2 regions of the Cupriavidus sp. LA-1 genome follow, and region 2 is predicted to be linked to the other one. Evidence: predicted binding sites of a transcription regulator. Region 2 holds the regulator's gene; the other holds the start of a gene.
What was found. Region 2 encodes NrdR, which represses ribonucleotide reductase genes. Its sites were predicted from a motif close to CACNANATNTNGTG; they were not measured.
Positions count from the first base shown of each region.

Region 1: ACZ5MJ_RS01500 (ribonucleoside-diphosphate reductase subunit alpha) is a predicted target of NrdR. The motif match lies at 5,650-5,663, and genes of this name have one in related genera.

Region 1 covers NZ_AP031387.1:289,616-299,054, forward strand. The annotation lists gene ACZ5MJ_RS01475 (cytochrome C assembly family protein) at 1-677, shown strand, start outside; gene ACZ5MJ_RS01480 (PP0621 family protein) at 684-989, shown strand; gene ACZ5MJ_RS01485 (sensor histidine kinase) at 986-3,109, shown strand; gene ACZ5MJ_RS01490 (sigma-54-dependent transcriptional regulator) at 3,133-4,779, shown strand; gene ampD (1,6-anhydro-N-acetylmuramyl-L-alanine amidase AmpD) at 4,776-5,393, shown strand; gene ACZ5MJ_RS01500 (ribonucleoside-diphosphate reductase subunit alpha) at 5,888-8,824, shown strand; gene ACZ5MJ_RS01505 (ribonucleotide-diphosphate reductase subunit beta) at 8,969-9,439, shown strand, end outside.
Region 2 covers NZ_AP031387.1:715,243-724,681, forward strand. The annotation lists gene ribD (bifunctional diaminohydroxyphosphoribosylaminopyrimidine deaminase/5-amino-6-(5-phosphoribosylamino)uracil reductase RibD) at 1-561, opposite strand, end outside; gene ACZ5MJ_RS03425 (GspH/FimT family pseudopilin) at 615-1,157, opposite strand; gene ACZ5MJ_RS03430 (type IV pilin protein) at 1,165-1,623, opposite strand; gene ACZ5MJ_RS03435 (pilus assembly protein) at 1,620-3,482, opposite strand; gene ACZ5MJ_RS03440 (pilus assembly protein) at 3,479-4,084, opposite strand; gene ACZ5MJ_RS03445 (PilW family protein) at 4,078-4,992, opposite strand; gene ACZ5MJ_RS03450 (type IV pilus modification PilV family protein) at 4,989-5,342, opposite strand; gene nrdR (transcriptional regulator NrdR) at 5,438-5,905, opposite strand; gene glyA (serine hydroxymethyltransferase) at 6,061-7,308, opposite strand; ZMP/ZTP riboswitch at 7,435-7,580, opposite strand; gene ybgC (tol-pal system-associated acyl-CoA thioesterase) at 7,735-8,139, shown strand; gene tolQ (protein TolQ) at 8,136-8,819, shown strand; gene tolR (protein TolR) at 8,880-9,323, shown strand; gene tolA (cell envelope integrity protein TolA) at 9,360-9,439, shown strand, end outside.

The DNA of each region.
Region 1 (9,439 bases), 430 kb from region 2:
AGCGCATGATGTTCGGCTTTGCCTTTGCGCTGTCCGCGATGCTGTGGCTGGGCGTGGGCATCTACTGGATAGAAAGCTTCTTCTTCTCGCTGGCGGGCCTGGGCCTGATCGTGATCCCGGTGGCGCTGGTGGCCAGCCTGATGCCGCTGGCCTTCCCCGGCTCGCAGATCCTGGGCTACGCGGCGCGGCCGCTGTTCAAGCTGCATTTCATCATCGCCAACGTGGCCTACGGGCTGTTCACGCTGGCGGCCTTCCACGCCTTCCTGATGCTCTTGGCCGAACGGCGCCTGCATGGCTTCCGGCACGCGCCGGCGCGCCCGGCGGACCAGCAGCCGAGCGAGTGGCTGGGGCGCTGGCTGGACCTGCTGCCGCCGCTGCTGACGCTGGAGAAGCTGCTGTTCCGGCTGATCGGCGCCGGCTTTGTGCTGCTGACGCTGACCATCGGCTCGGGTTTGCTGTTTTCTGAAGAACTCTTCGGCCGCGCCTTCCGGCTGGACCACAAGACGGTGTTCGCGCTGATCTCGTGGGCCATGTTCGGCGGCATCCTGGCCGGGCGCATCTACCGCGGCTGGCGCGGCAAGGTGGCGCTGCGCTGGGTCATCGCCTCGTTCGGCATCCTGCTGCTGGCCTATGTCGGCAGCCGTTTCGTGATTGAAGTCGTCCTGCACCGCGTCTGAGTCCCCATGGCACGTATCCTGATCCTGCTGGCCGTGGTGCTGGGCGTCTTCTGGTGGCTGCGCGCCCGCGCCGAGGCCCGGCTGGCTGAACAGCGCGCACGCCAGGCCCGCAACGCCGGCCAACGCCCCGCCGCCGGCCCGGCCGACGACGCTGCCGAACCCATGGTCCAGTGCGCCCACTGCGGCGTGCACCTGCCGCAGGGCGAGGCCATTGCCTGGCGCGGCCTGCACTACTGCCGCCGCAGCCATCTGCCTGACGAAAGCCGGGCCGAGGGCGCTAACGGCAACGGCAGCGGCGGTGCCCGCCCATGACGGAGCCGGCGTCGTCGGGCTGGCAGCGGCTGAACGCCTGGCGTGCCCTGGCGCAGTTGTGGGGCCAGCCCGAACCGCCTGACTTCCACTGGCGCCTGCTGCGCTATTTCTGCTGGACCCGCGTGGCCGTGGGCCTGCTGCTGGTCGGCTTTGCGCTGATGCGGCGCGGCGAACTGGCCACCACGACGACCAGCGCCGCCATTCCTGCCTTGCCGTTCGGCCTGGGCGGCATCGTGCATGCGGCGGCCATGAGCGTGGCCGTGCCCTATCTTGGCATCGCCCTGGCCATGCTGGCCGGCACGCTGCTGCGCCGCCGCTTCCACCTGCGCGTGCGGGTGCAGGTGCTGGCCGACCTGGCCCTGCTGGCGTTGGTCTTCAGCGTGCTGGGGCGGGGCGGGCAGGCCGAGGGCCTGGCCATGATCTTCCTGCTGCCGGCGCTGGAAGCCGGCGCGCTGACCAGCCTGCTGTTCGCGCTGTTTGCCGCGGCGCTCTCCGCGCTGGTGGTGATGAGCGGGCCCTTCATGCACACCATCCTGCTGCGCCAGGCCGATGCCGGGCTGCTGGGATCGGGCCTGTTCGGCCTGGTGTTCATGATCGCCGCGCTGCTGATGTATATGCTGGCCAACCGCCAGATGGCGCAGGAGCGCCTGGCGCTGGCGCGCGAGCAGGAGCTGCGCCTGCAGCAGATGGTCAACCGGCTGATGGTCAACGACATGCAGGACGGCGTGATGCTGGTGCGCGCCAACGGCGCGGTGGTGGCCGCCAACCCCGCGGCGGTGGTGCTGCTGGGCGTGCAGTCGCATGAGCGTCTCCACTCGCGGCGATTGAGTGGCGCCACGGATGGCACGACGGGTGGCGCAACCGGGCAGGGCGGCGATGCCGAGCTGTTCGACCTGCGCCGCATCCCGCGCCTGCAGCCGCTGATGGAAATGCTGCGCGACTGGCTGCGCAGCAAGGACGACGTGCCGCGCATCCTGCAGCTGCTGCCGATGGCCTCCGGCACCGCGCTGGCCGACGGCACCATGCATCACACCCGCCTGCGGCTGCGCTTTGTGCTGCCGGGGCTGGCCGGATTGCGCTCGACCATGGCGCATGGCCGCACCGTGCCGGCCACGCTGGATACGGCCGCATGGCGCGAACTGTCGCCCGAAGCCGCCGGGCGCCTGCGCCTGGCCATCGCCCAGAACGAGGCCATGGCCTGGTCGCAGGAGGACGAGGCGCTCTTGCGCAGCGAGATGCGCGACACCGTGCTGGTCCATATCGAAAGCTGGGAACGCATCGCCGAGCAGGTGCAGCAGGAAAAGCTGGCCGCCATGGGCCGGCTGGTGGCCAGCATCGCGCACCAGATCCGCAACCCGCTGGCGGCGATCAGCCAGGCCAGCGAGCTGCTGGGCGACTCCGACCGGCTCGATCCCGGCGCGTCGGAGCTGGGCGGTACCGTCGATATCGACGCCCGCCTGCTGCGCATCATCAACGACAACGTGCGCCGGCTGGACCAGGTGGTGTCAGACGTGCTGCAGATGTCGCGCCGCCCGCGCACCGGCCGCAGCACCGTGCACCTGGCGCAGGCGCTGCCCGAGATCATCGATCGCTGGCGCGCCGAAATGCGCTCGCGCCGCCCGCGCGCCGGCGAGACCCGCCCGGCCGGCCGGGCCGACGTCAACGCCAACGCCATCCGGCTGACCGTGGACGTGGCCCAGCCGGTGGTGTTCGACGCCTCGCAGCTGCAGCAGGTGCTGGGCAACCTGCTGGACAACGCCTGGCGCTACTGCAGCCGGCTGCCGGGCTCGATCCGGCTGCTGGCGCACGCGCTGGACCAGCACCACGCCGAGCTGATCGTCTGGAACGACGGCGCCGAGGTGGCGCGCGAACACCAGCGCAGCCTGTTCGAACCCTTCTTCACCAGCAACGCCCAGGGCACCGGGCTGGGGCTGTTCATGGCGCGCGAACTGTGCGGCGCCAATGACGCCCTGGTGCGCTACGGCACGATCTCATTGCCCGCGCTGCTCGAGCGCACCGGCATGCTGGTCCCCGCCGCGCGCGATACACTGCCGGGCAAGGCGTTCGTGCTGACGCTGCGCATCGAGAGCGCGGAGGCGGCTTCGACGGCCACCGCCTGACCTGTTCAATCCAGCCACCACCCATGCGACCCCGAATGTCCCGAGCGCCCGATCCCATCCTGGTCATCGACGACGAGGCCGACCTGCGCGAGCTGCTGGACATCTCGATCCGCCGCATGGGCCATGACGTGGTGCTGGCCGGCTCCCTGGCCGAAGCGCGCGAGAAGCTGACGCAGGGCCGCTACAGCCTGGTGCTGACCGACATGCGCCTGGGCGACGGCCTGGGCATCGAGATCGTGCGCCAGCTCTCGGCCGCGCCTGAGCGCATCCCGGTGGCGGTCATCACCGCCTATGGCAGCGCCGACAACGCCGTGGAAGCGCTCAAGGCCGGCGCCTTCGATTACATCGCCAAGCCGGTGTCGCTGGAGCAGCTGCGCAGCCTGGTGCTGAACGCACTGGGCCGCCAGCAGCGCGACAGCGCCGATGCCGACGCCGCCGCCGCGGCGGAGCGGGCCGCCGACCGCGCCGCCGCGCTGCTGCCCGGCCATTCCGCCGCCATCCAGGAGGTGCGCCGCTCGCTGTCGCGGCTGGCGCGCAGCATGGCGCCGGTGGTGATCAGCGGCGAATCCGGCAGCGGCAAGGAGCGCGCCGCGCAAGCCATCCATGCGATCAGCGGGCGCGCCGCGCACCCCTTTATCGCCGTCAACTGCGGCGCCATCCCCGAGAACCTGATGGAGTCCGAGTTCTTCGGCCACGTCAAAGGCGCCTTTACCGGCGCCGACGCCGAGCGCGGCGGCTTCTTCCAGGCCGCCAACGGCGGCACGCTGCTGCTCGACGAGGTGGCCGACCTGCCGCTGCCGATGCAGGTCAAGCTGCTGCGCGCGCTGCAGGAGCGCCGCGTGCGCAAGATCGGCGCCAGCCGCGAAGACCCTGTCGACGTGCGCGTGATGTGCGCCAGCCACAAGGACCTGGCGGCGATGGTGGCGGCCGGGCAGTTCCGGCAGGACTTGTACTACCGCCTGAACGTGCTGGCGCTGCGCATGCCCACGCTGCGCGAGCGCGGTGAAGACATCCCGGTGCTGGCGCGCGCCATCCTGGACCACCTGGCGGTGCGCTACGGCGACCCGCGCCCCAAGCGGCTGACGCCGGCGGCGCTGCAACGGCTGGTGGCGTATCCCTTCCCGGGCAATGTGCGCGAGCTGGAGAACCTGCTGGAGCGTGCCTACGCTTTTGCCGAGACCGAAGAGATCGAGCTGGCCGACCTGGGCCAGCTGGATGCCGGCGCCGAGCGCGCCGGGCTGATGCATGCTCCCGCGCCGGCGATGGCGCCTAACAGTTACGCAGCCTGGGGCACCGCGGGCATGTGGGCGGTGCCGCCTGTCGCCGCGCCGGCCCCGGCACCGGCCCCGGCACCGGCACCGGCACCGGCAGAGCCGCCACCCGTGGCACAACCTGCCGCCAGCGCACCCGAACCCGAGCCCGCCGGCGATCCCGCCGAGCGCGCCCGCCGCGGCGTCGTCTTCCCGATCGACCTGACGGCCAGGCTGGAAGCCGTGGAGCGCGAGCTGATCCTGCAGGCGCTGGCGCAGACCAATTTCAACCGCACCGCGGCCGCGCCGCTGCTGGGCCTGAACCTGCGCCAGCTGCGCTACCGCATCCAGCAGCTGGGCATCCGCGAGGCCATGGACGCCGCCGACCGCGGCACCGTGGAAGGCGAGGGCACGCCATGACCAACGCCGCGCACCGCTACCTGCCCGACGCCGACGGCTGGGTCCCCGCCGCGCGCCGCGTGCCGTCGCCCAACTTCGACGAGCGTCCGGCCGGCATGCCGGTGGAGCTGGTGGTGCTGCACAACATCAGCCTGCCGCCCGGCCAGTTCGGCAGCGGCGATATCGAAGCCTTCTTCCAGAACCGGCTCGATCCCGATAAGCACCCGTTCTTTGCCACCATCCACCAGGTCCAGGTGTCCGCGCACTTCCTGGTCACCCGCGCGGGCGAGCTGGTGCAGTTTGTCCCGTGCACGCAGCGGGCCTGGCATGCCGGGCAGTCAGACTTCTTCGGCCGCACGCGCTGCAACGATTTTTCCATCGGCATCGAGATCGAGGGCTGCGACGACCTGCCGTTCACCCTGGCCCAGTACGACACCGTGGCCGCGCTGGTGCCCGCGCTGATGGCCGCCTACCCGGTGCGCGCGATTGCCGGCCACAGCGACATCGCCCCCGGCCGCAAGACCGATCCCGGCCCGCATTTCGACTGGGCGCGCTTTGCCAGCCAGGCAGGCGTGGCGCCCGGCATGTTGCCCTACCAGCGCCCTGGCGCGGCTGGTTGGGTGACGAATTCTTAACGTCATTTCCCGGCCCCGCGCGCCCCGTTCCGGCGCGCATGCCCGGCCCCGGTGTGGGGCTATCGCAACCTCGCAACAATCAAAAAAATTTTTGTGAAATGTGCAGTTGCGAACAGTCTGGCGAAAACCCTTGCGTGTATTAGGCTTGCGGGCATGTGGCGCCGCCGCATCGGCGCCACCGCCCCCCAAAAAGCGCTTGTCAAGACTGGTCATTCGGATTCGTTTCACTATACTTAGCCCAGTTTCAGGCAGCACCCACTATATCTAGTAGTCAAACCGGGGAGCCGGCCCAAGGGTGAGTCGGGGATCACGAACTTCGTGCATCGTCCCGAAACCGCCCCGTAAGGCCAGCGAATCACAAGAGTCCCTGGCGAAATGTTCACGTGAAGGCAGTCTGTCCGAACCCGCTTTTCGAGCCGGGAGGGACGTTCTTTTCGCCGCATTTCGCCAGGGACTCTTTGTCTCTTATTTCCAGGGTAAAAACAGGAGTTCTCATGCAAACGGCCCAGAACGAAATCACCACGGGTGGCGCCGCCGCCGCCGGTATTGCACCGACCGCGCAGCAGACCCCCGCCAACGCCGCCAATACGAACTACCCGGATCACAAGATCATTCGACGCAATGGCGCCGTGGTGGCTTTCGAGCCGTCCAAGATCGCCGTTGCCATGACCAAGGCCTTCCTCGCCGTGAACGGCGGGCAGGGCGCCGCTTCCGCGCGCGTGCGCGAGATCGTCGAGCAACTGACCGACAACGTGGTGCGCGCGCTGGTGCGCAGCCGCCCCAACGGCGGTGCCATCCATATCGAAGACGTGCAGGACCACGTGGAACTGGCGCTGATGCGCTCGGGCGAGCATGAAGTGGCCCGCGCCTACGTGCTGTACCGCGAGAAGCGCAAGGACGAGCGCGCGCAAGCCAACGCGCAGGCCGTGGCCCGCGTGCAGGAAGGCGGCATCTCGGTCAACGTGACCGATGGCGGCGTCACGCACGTGCTGGATATCGCCGCGCTGCACGACCTGATCGACAACGCCTGCTCGGGCCTGGGCAATGCCGTCAGCGCCGAGCCGATCCTGAAGGAAACCCTGAAGAACCTGTACGAAGGCGTGCCGATGACGCAGGTGTACGACTCCGCCATCCTGGCCGCGCGTACCCTGATCGAAAAGGACCCGGACTACAGCCAGGTCACCGCCCGTATCCTGCTGCACACCATCCGCAAGGAAATCCTGGGCACCGAAGTGACCCAGGCCGAGATGTCGAGCCGCTACGCCGAGTACTTCCCCAAGTTCATCGCCCGCGGCATTGCCGCCGAACTGCTGGACGAGCAACTGGCCACCTACGACCTGGCCCGCCTGGGCGCGGCGCTGGACGCCGGCCGCGACTTCCAGTTCAACTACCTGGGCCTGCAGACCCTGTACGACCGCTACTTCCTGCATATCGATGAAACCCGCATCGAAATGCCGCAGGCCTTCTTCATGCGCGTGGCCATGGGCCTGGCGCTGAACGAGAAGGACCGCGAAGCCCGCGCCATCGAGTTCTACCAGTTGCTGTCGTCGTTCGATTTCATGTCGTCCACGCCGACCCTGTTCAACTCCGGCACCCGCCGCTCGCAGCTGTCGTCGTGCTACCTGACCACCGTGTCGGACGACCTGGAAGGCATCTACGAAGCGCTGAAGGAAAACGCGCTGCTGTCCAAGTTTGCCGGCGGCCTGGGCAATGACTGGACCAACGTGCGCGCACTGGGCTCGCACATCAAGGGCACCAACGGCAAGTCGCAAGGCGTGGTGCCGTTCCTGAAGGTGGTCAACGACACCGCCGTGGCGGTGAACCAGGGCGGCAAGCGCAAGGGCGCCGTCTGCGCCTACCTGGAAACGTGGCACCTGGACATCGAAGAATTCCTGGAACTGCGCAAGAACACCGGCGACGACCGCCGCCGCACCCACGACATGAACACGGCCAACTGGATTCCGGACCTGTTCATGAAGCGCGTGATGGAAGGCGGCGAGTGGACCCTGTTCTCGCCCGCCACCTGCCCGGACCTGCACGACAAGGTCGGCAAGGCATTCGAGACGGCCTACCTGGGCTATGAAGCCAAGGCCGCCAGCGGTGAGCTGAAGCTGTTCAAGAAGCTGCCCGCGCTGCAACTGTGGCGCAAGATGCTGGGCATGTTGTTCGAGACCGGCCACCCGTGGATCACCTTCAAGGACCCGTGCAACATCCGCAGCCCGCAGCAGCACGTGGGCGTGGTGCACAGCTCCAACCTGTGCACGGAAATCACGCTCAATACCAATGACAGCGAGATCGCCGTGTGCAACCTGGGCTCGGTCAACCTGGTCGCCCACATGACCAGGCAGGCCGACGGCACCTTCGCGCTGGACCACGCCAAGCTGCAGAAGACCGTGCGCACCGCCATGCGCATGCTCGACAACGTGATCGACATCAACTACTACGCGGTTGAGAAGGCACGCAATTCCAACCTGCGCCACCGTCCGGTCGGCATGGGCATCATGGGCTTCCAGGACTGCCTGCACGTGCTGCGCACGCCGTATTCGAGCGACGCCGCCGTCAAGTTCGCCGATACCTCGATGGAAGCGGTGTGCTACTACGCCTACCAGGCTTCCACCGAGCTGGCCGAAGAGCGTGGCCGCTACGAGACCTACGCCGGCTCGCTGTGGGACCGTGGCATCCTGCCGCAGGACTCGCTCAAGCTGCTGGCCGAAGAGCGCGGTGGCTACCTGGAAGTGGACCTGTCGAGCACGATGGACTGGGACGCGCTGCGCGCCCGCATCAAGCAGCACGGCATGCGCAACTCGAACTGCATCGCAATCGCCCCGACCGCGACCATTTCGAACATCATCGGCGTGTCGGCCTGCATCGAGCCGACCTTCCAGAACCTGTACGTCAAGTCCAACCTGTCGGGCGAGTTCACCGTGGTCAACGACTACCTGGTGCGCGACCTGAAGGAACGCGGCCTGTGGGACGAGGTGATGGTTGCCGACCTGAAGTACTTTGACGGCTCGCTGTCGCGCATCGACCGCATCCCGCAAGACCTGCGCGACATCTACGCCACCGCGTTCGAAGTGGAACCGACCTGGCTGGTGGAAGCCGCCAGCCGCCGCCAGAAGTGGATCGACCAGGCCCAGTCCCTGAACATCTACATGGCCGGCGCCTCGGGCAAGAAGCTGGACGACACCTACAAGCTGGCCTGGCTGCGCGGCCTGAAGACCACCTACTACCTGCGCACCATGGCTGCGACCCACGTGGAGAAGTCCACCGTGTCGCGCGGCTCGCTGAACGCAGTGTCGTCGGGCAGCGACAGCGGCTCCGCCCTGGACGCAGCCGCCGCATCGGCCCCGGCCATGCCGGAAGCCGAAGGCGCGGTCTGCACGATGCGCCCGGGCGACCCTGGCTTTGAAGAGTGCGAGGCCTGCCAGTAATCACGAAGTAACCACCACCCCGGGGTTTGCTCCCCTCTCCCGCCCGCGGGAGAGGGGCCGGGGGAGAGGGCCGGCGCCACCACGAAGTGACAAGTCAAACCTGACCACCCGCCGCCCCCAAATCGAATCACGGAGAACCACATCATGCTGAGCTGGGACGACGACGTTCAAGCCACCCCGCAGGCCGCACCGCAGCCTGCCCCGCAACCCGCTGCTACCACCGCCGACCAACAAGGCGTACTGCCGCCGGCCGCCACGCAGCCTGGCATCCTGGGCAACAACCCCAACGCCGCCGCCCTGCAAAGCAACCGCCGCGTCAACGCCGCCGACAAGCGCGTGATCAACGGCTCGACCGACGTCAACCAGCTGGTGCCGTTCAAGTACAAGTGGGCGTGGGAAAAATACCTGGCCGGCTGCGCCAACCACTGGATGCCGCAGGAAATCAACATGTCCCGCGACATCGCCCTGTGGAAAGACCCCAACGGCCTGACTGAAGACGAGCGCCGCATCATCAAGCGCAACCTCGGCTTCTTCGTCACCGCCGACTCGCTGGCCGCCAACAACATCGTGCTGGGCACCTACCGCCAGATCACCGCGCCGGAATGCCGCCAGTAC
Region 2 (9,439 bases):
GTGGCCATCGTCGCGCGCGGCCTGGCCGGTGATCCACTGGCTGGTGCCGTCATGCAGCGCGGTGCCGCCGTCCATCGATGCCGCCACCTTGACGCGCACCCACGGCAGCCCGCGCGTCATGCGCGAGACAAAGCCGATATTCAGGTCGCGCGCTTCCTTTTCCAGCAGGCCGCAGCGCACGTCGATGCCGGCATCGCGCAGCCGCTGCAGGCCACGCCCGGATACCGACGGGTTGGGGTCTTCCATCGCCGCCACCACGCGCGCCACGCCCGCACGCACCAGTGCATCGGCACAGGGCGGCGTGCGCCCGAAATGGCTGCACGGCTCCAGCGTGACGTAGGCGGTGGCACCGGCCGGATCCAGCCCGCGCGAGAGCGCGTCCTTCATGGCCTGGATCTCGGCATGGTCCTGCCCGGCCGGCTGGGTGAAACCCTGCCCGATGACCTTGCCATCCTTGACGAGCACGCAGCCGACGCGCGGGTTGGGCGTGGTGTTGAACATGCCCCGCGCGGCGAGCGCGAGAGCCTGTTGCATGGCGGCGTGGTCGGTATCGGAAAACATTCGGCGGTCAGGTTTGCCTTGGCACAGCGATCGGGAAGACAGGGCTGCAGGGGTCATGGCGCTCCGGAGGATTCCGTCGCCTCGCAGTCGGCGTCGCGGCCGGGGGTGCAGAGCCGGATACGTCCCTGCGCGCCCAGCCTGACTTGCCGCTGCTCTCCACGGCAGCCGAGCGTGAAAGTGGCGGCCTGGAAACCACCTTGCTCAGATCGAGAGTATCCCACAGGCAGGAATTTCAGCACATTCATGCCGCGCGCGGTTTGCCGCAGCGCTACCGACAGGCACGGCATGCCGGGCTCGACAACAGACAGCACCGCGCGGCGGTCCGGGTCGCCGCTGGTGGCGACCAGCTGCCAGCCGGGGCCGAGCGTCGCCTCGCCCGGCAGCGGCTCCAGCGTCACCTCGATGCGGCGCGCCAGCGCGGTGGCGCGCGCCAGCGCCAGCGACGCCGCCAGCCGGTCGGCCGCCAGCGTGACCTGCTGGCGCGCGAGCAGGCTGCTGAATACGGGATAGGCGACCGCGGCCAGCAGGGCCAGCATGGCCAGGCCGGCGAGCAGCTCGGCCAGGGTCAGGCCGTGGTGGCGGTGGCGCAGAGTCATCGCGGATTCAGCAATGGGCAGGAAGCGGCCGCGGCACGGCTTCGCCGTCCGGCAGCACCAGCCACTGGCCAGTGCTGCGCAGGATCAGTACCCCGCACTCGGGATCGGGCAGTTGCGGAACGGCTCTTAGCTCGACGCAAGCATCCAGCGCAGCCTGCGGGCAGGTCGCGGCGGTCACCAGATGGCGCACGGTGCCGCTGGCCGGCACCCGCAGGGGCCAGTCGCCGGCCGCCACGTCGCCACCGGGTTCGGCGGCAAAGGTCATGGCGCCGACGGCGTGCCGCTCCAGTTGCAGCATCGCCTCGGTGAGCGCGGTACGGGCCTGCGCCCGCCATCCCCGCATCAGGTGGCCGTGCCACGCGGGCAGGGCGATGGCCACGAGGATGGCCAGCACGGCCAGCGCCGCAGCAAGCTCGACCAGGCTGAACGCGCAATCGTGCCGGGAGGATGACGTCGCGGCAGTCATGGCAAGTCCTCCCGCACCGGGCCCACGATCTCGCGCCAGCGCAGGCGCCCGATGCGCCGGCTGGCCAGGGTTTGCGTTAGCCGCGCAACCTTGTTGCCATCGACGGCCCAGAGCGACAAGTCATACACCTGGCGCTCGGTGCGGCCCGGCTGCGCCGGTGCACCGGGCAATTGGGCAGCGGTCACGAACACGCTGGCCCCCGGGGGCAGCAACTGGCCGGTGGCTGCATGCAGGCGTTCGCCGGTGCCGCTCTGGGTGACCGATTCCCCGGTTGCCGCCAGCACCAGGTAGCTGCGTTGCGCGCCATCGGGCGTGCGCGTCACGAACAGCAGATAGCCGGGAAATACCGGCTGGATCTCCACGACCTGTTCGCCGGCATGGGGCAAGGTCAGATGCCAGCCGGCATCGTCGGTGCCGTCAGGCTGCGCGCGCAGGATGTGGCCGCCTTCACCCGCTTGCGCCGCGACCGGCACCAGCGCGCCCGCCCTGGCGCCGCGCGAGGTCGACAGGTCAGGCACCGCCGCGAGTGCATTGCCCGCGCCATAGACCACGACCGGCGTAGTCGAGGAGCCGAGCAGCACAGGCGCGTCACCCATCAGCGGCTGCGCCGGTCCCTGCATCCGGTGGAGGCATGACGCGGCCGGCGCGCCACCCGATGGCGGCGCGTCGGCGAGCGGGAAGCGCCATAGCTGGCCGGCATCGTCCGTCGCATAAGCGGCGCGCGCCGCGCCCATCATGTCGGACAGCACGCTCACCGCCACGAGGTTGCCGGTCGCCGGCCTGCCCAGGCAGTCGCGCTCCGGCAACGGCAAGGTGCGGATGGCGTAGCGGCCGGCCCATGCTGCCCCGGCGGGCTTGTCCAGCGGCAGCAGCGCAAGCCCGGAACGGACAGCACCGGCTTTGTCATTGGCGGTGGCGCCCAGCGTCACGACCGCGAACCAGCGCAAGCCGTCCGCACCAGGCATGCCCGCGGCACGTACCGGTCCGCGCGCCGTCATTGGCAAGGTGTCCGTAGCGGCGATCTCCCACAGGGGCACAAAGGGCATCGGACCGTCGGGATCGGAGACGTCGAGCGCAAAGGCTGCTGCGGGATTGCCGGTCTTGGCGCTGGCAGGAACGCCGCACAGCAGGACGGTGCGCCATTCGCCGCGGATCGTCACGTCCTGCGTTTCGGGGCGCGGGCACGGCGAGGGCACCGGTGGCGCGTCGGTGGCTGGCATCGCGGCGGCGTAGGGCAGCAGCACGCCGGGCAGATAGGCGGCGCGTTCCTCGCCGGTCACGGCGTCGAACGCATGCAGCAGCCCATCGCTGGTGCCGAGCCAGGCCATGTGCGGGCGCAGGCTGTAGCGCACGCGAAAGCCGGAGTGCCCGGGTTTGCCTGGGGCCCATGCAGGCGGCGCCACCACCCGAACGCGGGCGCCCGCCGCGTTGCCCAGCCGCGTTTCGCGCGGGCGCAGGCTTGCCTGGGTGCGGTCGCCGCGCAGCCATTCAAGGGCGGCGCGATCCAGGCCGTTCACAGGATCACGACTACCCGTATTGCCCAACGCGGCCACCACCGCATCCCATTGCAGCGGCATGGCGCGCGCCGGCCCTTCGCTCGTCGGTGCCGAGGACGTGAACAACTGGCGCGATGAGACCGTCCGGCGGTCGAGGCGCTCTCCCGCTTCCCATACGTAAGGCGACAGCGTCGGCGCCGAACCCTGCCAGCCGACAGCGAACAAGCGTCCGGTCCACGGATAGGCGCCGTCCGTGGTCCGGTAGGCCAGGGGCAGCCCGCCGGCTTCCGATCCGGTGGCGGCGCACACCGGGGCAAAGGCGATGGCAAGGCAGGCGAGGGCAGCGGCGAGGAGGCGAATCATGGCTGGATCACGCTCTGGACCACGGCGCGTACGGCGCGGCTGCGGCCGAAGCCGATGGCCGTGATCCGGATTCGGGGTGCCGGTGTGGTGGAAGTGACGGTGTCCGAAGCGCCGTAGCCGGGCGGTGCCTCGTCCAGGATCTCGGCGACATACCGCGGCAGCTCTTGCGTCCCGGCCGCACCAGCGGGCAGCACCGGCAGTGATGCCCCGCTGAAGTGGCCGAACGGAACGCCGACGGCATCTGCGTCGACATCCACAAGCAGCCAGGGCTGCCACACAGGCGGACCCGCCACTGCAGGCCGGCAGATCCCGGCTTGCTGGCCGCTGCCGCAGTGCCCCGGTGCCGGCCAGATGCCGAGCCGGCCGTTTATGTCTTGCGAAGCCGCCGCGCTCAGCAGGCCCGCCTCGGCATCGAGCAATGCCACCTCGGCGGCGCGGAACGCGATTTCGCGTTCGAGCTGCATGACGGCAAGTTGCCGGCCCGACAGCAGCATATGCAGCGTGCCGGCAGCGATCAGCACGACCAGCAGCAGCATCGTGCCGCAGAGCAACAGCGTGGCGGCACCCGACTGTCGGCTGCCTGGCAGGCGGCGGGCTAGCACAGCGTCTCCCGGCAGCGTGGCGCATTGCGCAGCCGTACCGAGGTGGCGAACACGCGGCGGGCTGTGCCTGGCTGCGGCGTCGCCACCGGCGCCAGGTCGCCGGCCGCGGTGCCGGGTGTTGGCAGCGGGTCTGTGCCGCTGCCCTGGCTTGATGCCGCCGAGCCCGGCCGGTCGCCGCGCACGGCGATGGCAATCTGCACGGCTACCACGCGCTGCCAGGCGGCATCACCCAGTGGCTGGATCTCGGCCGCCGTCACGAAGCGGTCGGGCCGGCCGTCGCCATCCGTATCCAGGCCGTAGCGCAGCTGCAGCGATTCCACGCCACGGACCAGCGCGCCGGAGGTCCAGCCACTGCCATCGATCACGCCACCGCGGCGCGCGGGATAGCGGCATAGCAGTTGCGGCACGCCATCGCTGCCCGCTGCGACATAAAGCAGGTTGGCCGCGACATAGCCGCTGTGTGCGTCGGCGCCGGCGGTGCGCGCCGCGACGGCGTAGCCGCTGCAATCGGTCATGGTTTCATCCGGCTGCGCCGGCGCCGCCGGCAGGCCGCTGCCGCTGAAGCGGACCAGCAGCGCATCGCTGCGGCCGACGCCGGCCTTGCCGCAGGATGGCACGGCACCCATGGCAGGCTGCCCGCAGTTGTCGGCGCCGCTCACGGCGGGCAACGCTGCGTGGAGGCTGGCGGACGATGGCTCGCCCGGCCATCCGGACTGGCGCAGCAGCGTGGAGAGGATCGTCAGGGCACGCTGGCCGCGTTCTTCGAGCAGGACGCGGTCGGTGGTGATGAGGTAGGCCGTACGCGTGACGTGGAATGCGGCAATGGCCGCCGCCGCGACCATCAGGCTGAGCAGCAGTCCGACCAGCAATTCGACCAGCGTGAATGCCTTCGATGCAGACCCTGTCATGGCCGCACCCACAAGGCGATCGCGGGCATGGCGGCCTGCGCGCCAGGCCGCCATGCCGTGATCAGCCGCGCGTCGTCAAGGCATGCAAATGCCGGGATGCTCCCGCACGGAGCCGATTTCGCGCTTGCCAGTTCAGCATGCTCTGCTGCCAGCCTGGCCGCCTGGGCCAGCGCCTCGAATTCGCGCTGCCGGGACAGCGCCCTGGGCGCCATCCCCATCATCGGCAGTAGCCCGATGCCGACGACGACCAGCGCGCAAAGCACCTCGTGCAGGCCGAAGCCGGCAGAGCGGCCGGCTTCGCGCGGCCGGATGCGCGGGCGTTGATGTATGGGATTGCGAAGCGCCTGCATGAGCGGTCACCAAGACTTGCCGGGACCGTCAAGGTAGCTGTCGTGAGGGCGCGGTTATGTGCCTAAGCGTGAAGGATTTGCGGAATCTTGTTTCGCTAGCCCTTGCGCGGGGTGGACGCCGCAAACTCGTCCAGCACGTCGCGGAATTCCGACACATCCTCAAAGCTCCGATAGACCGAAGCAAAGCGGATATACGCAATCTTGTCGAGCTTGCGCAGCTCGCGCATCACCAGTTCGCCGACCTGGCTGCTGGGGATTTCCTTCTCTCCCAGGGCCAGCAGTTTCTCTTCGATGCGGGTGATGGCTTCGTCGATGGCTTCGGCCGAGACCGGGCGCTTGCGCAGCGCCAGGCGCATGGAATCCTTCAGCTTGGCGCGGGTGTAGTCCACGCGCGAGCCGTTTTTCTTGACGATGGCGGGAAAGAACAGCTCGATCCGCTCATAGGTGGTGAAGCGGCGGTCGCAGGCTTCGCAGCGGCGGCGCCGGCGTACGGCATCGCCGTCTTCCGACATGCGGGTGTCGAGTACCTGGGTATTGGAATGACCGCAAAAGGGGCATTTCATGCCGGACCACCTTCAGTTGAACCCCGTCGCCTTGTCCGTGTTGTCGTTCTGCGGTGGCGGGGCGGGTTGGCGAGGCCCGCAGGCCAGTGCCCTGGGGCGCCGGCCTGCGGAGCTGCCGGCCGCCCTTGCGCACACGCAAGGGCGGCCTTGGTACATCAGCCGTAGACCGGGAAGCGCTTGGTCAGGGCGGCCACCTGCTCGCGCACGCTGGCGATGTTGGCGGCGTCGTGCGGGTTGTCCAGCACATCGGCGATCAGGTTGCCGACGATGCGGGCTTCTTCTTCCTTGAAGCCGCGCGTGGTCATGGCCGGCGAGCCCAGGCGGACGCCCGAGGTCACGAACGGCTTTTCCGGATCGTTGGGGATGGCGTTCTTGTTGACGGTGATATGCGCCTCGCCCAGGATGCGCTCGGCTTCCTTGCCGGTGATGTTCTTGGCGCGCAGGTCGACCAGCATCACGTGGCTTTCAGTGCGGCCCGAGACGATGCGCAGGCCGCGCGCGATCAGGGTCTCGGCCAGCACGGCGGCGTTCTTCACCACTTGCTGCTGGTAGGTCTTGAACTCGGGCGTCAGCGCTTCCTTGAACGCGACCGCCTTGCCGGCGATCACGTGCATCAGCGGGCCGCCCTGGATGCCGGGGAAGATGGCCGAGTTGATGGCCTTCTCGTGCTCGGCCTTCATCAGGATCACGCCGCCGCGCGGGCCGCGCAGGCTCTTGTGCGTGGTGGTGGTGACGAAGTCGGCGTGCGGCACCGGGTTCGGGTAGACGCCCGCGGCGATCAGGCCGGCGTAGTGGGCCATGTCGACCATGAAGTAGGCGCCGATCGACTTGGCCACGCGGCCGATGCGCTCGAAGTCGATGCGCAGCGCGAAGGCCGAAGCGCCGGCGATGATCAGCTTGGGCTTCTTCTCTTGCGCCAGCTTTTCGAGCGCGTCGTAGTCGATGTCTTCCTGGGCGTTCAGGCCGTAGCTGACCACGTTGAACCACTTGCCGCTCATGTTCAGGGCCATGCCGTGGGTCAGGTGGCCGCCTTCGGCCAGGCTCATGCCCATGATGGTGTCGCCCGGCTTGAGCACGGCGAAGTACACGCCCTGGTTGGCCTGCGAGCCCGAGTTGGGCTGCACGTTGGCGGCTTCGGCGCCGAACACCTGCTTGACGCGGTCAATGGCCAGCTGCTCGACAATGTCGACGTACTCGCAGCCGCCGTAGTAGCGCTTGCCGGGATAGCCCTCGGCGTACTTGTTGGTCAGCTGCGAACCCTGAGCGGCCATCACGGCCGGGGAGGTGTAGTTCTCGGAGGCGATCAGCTCGATGTGGTCTTCCTGGCGCTGGTTTTCCTGCTGGATGGCGGCAAAGACCTCGGGGTCGATCTGGTCGATCGTAAAACGGCTGCGTTCGAACATGGCGAAACTCGTCTGAAAAAAGGGAATCCGATACACGCATCGGGGGTAGGGCGCGCGGGGAAGGCTAGCGGCGACCAGCACCGGCGGCACGTTGCAACCGTCGGTGCAGGGCGCACCCTGCTTCCCATTCGCTGCCCAGGCGAGCGGCAGGCGCAAAGAACTTCACGCCCAGGCGTGCCGCACCTTACGCGAACGCGTAATGAACGTCACGCCAGAGAACTTGCGCTTCCTCGTGGTAGTGCCCACTGACTTCGCCAGTCGCGCAAGATGGAATGGTTGGGCGCAGTGTAGCGCGAGGCGGGCGCCCGCCGCAAGCCGTCGGCCCGCCAGCCAAGGGCTGGCAAGGGCTGGCCAGCAACTTGCTGTTGCAAAGTCGTCCTGCGGGTTTACACGAAACCGGCATCTCTCTCCGTTACAATCGCGGCCATGACAAACTTTGTCTGGACCCTGCGGGTGTACTGGGAAGACACCGACGCGGGCGGCGTGGTGTTCTACGCCAATTACCTCAAGTTCTTCGAGCGCGCCCGCACCGAGTGGCTGCGCTCGCTCGGCATTGAACAGCAGGCGCTTGCCGACGAGGCAGGCGTGGTGTTTATCGTCCGCAGCACGGCGGTGGACTACAATGCGCCCGCCCGGCTGGATGACCAGCTTGAGATCCGCACGCGCATCGACCGGGTCGGCCCGGCTTCAGTGCAGTTCACCCAGGAAGCCTGGCGTGGCGAACTGATGCTTGCCACCGGCGCGATCCGCGTCGGATGCGTCGACAGAAGCACTTTCCGTCCCGCCCCGATCCCCGACCCCGTTCTAGCCACCATCAAGTCAGCACGATGAATCCCGTGACCGTCACGCAAGACCTGTCGATCGTAACGCTAGTGCTCCACGCCAGTCTGCTGGCGCAGGCCGTCATGGCGCTGCTGCTCGTCATGTCGCTGTTTTCGTGGACCTATATCTTCCGCAAGCACCTCGCGGTGCGTGCCGCGCGCAGCCAGACCGAAGGGTTCGAGCGCGACTTCTGGGCCGGCGGCGACCTGCAGGCGCTATATAACAGTGCCGTCAACAACCGCCACAACACCGGCGCGCTGGAACGGATCTTCGAATCCGGCATGGGCGAGTTCCTGAAGGCGCGCGAGCGCGGCAACGAGGCCGGCGCGCTGCTGGATGCGGCGCGGCGCGCCATGCGCGCGGCCTACCAGCGCGAGATGGACGTGCTCGAATCGCACCTGCCGTTCCTGGCGTCGGTCGGTTCGGTGAGCCCGTATATCGGCCTGTTCGGCACGGTGTGGGGGATCATGAACGCGTTCCGCGGTCTGTCGAATGTGCAGCAGGCGACGCTGGCATCGGTGGCGCCCGGTATCGCCGAGGCCCTGGTGGCCACCGCGATCGGCCTGTTCGCGGCCATTCCGGCGGTGATCGCCTACAACCGCTATGCCACGGAAATCGACCGCCTGGCGATCCGGTTCGAGAGCTTCATGGAAGAGTTCCTGAACATCCTGCAGCGGCAGACCCGCTAACCGTACCCAATACCAGCGGTCCGGGCGCAAGTCCGGGCCGGCGTTTCCAGGAGTCCTGCAATGGCAGCCATTCAGCGCCGCGGCGGCTCGCGCCGCCGGGCCAGCGCCGAGATCAACGTCGTGCCGTATATCGACGTCATGCTCGTGCTGCTGGTCATCTTCATGGTGGCCGCACCGATCGTGAGCCCCGCCACCGTCGACCTGCCCACGGTGGCCAATGCCACGCCGCAGCAGAAGGCGCCGCCGATCGTGGTCACCGTGCATGAAAGCGGCCAGCTGACCGCGCGCGGCAAGGACAACGCCGGCAATGCCTTCGAGCGCAAGCTCGACAAACAGGGCCTGCTCGACTTCGTGCACCAACGCCAGAACGAGAACCCGGACCAGCCGGTGGTGATCGCCGCCGACCGCTCGGTCAAGTACGAGGCGGTGCTGGACGTGATGTCGATCCTGAAAGCCGACGGCGTCAAGCGCGTTGGCCTGATGGTCAAGTCCAAGACCTCCTGACGCATTGAAGCGCCTATCTGATTGCCGTTGCGCCTGATGACGACCGCCGCCGCCCATCCCTACCAGCCGGTCAAGGAGCGGGGAACCCTGCGTTCCTTCCTGCTCGCGCTCCTCAT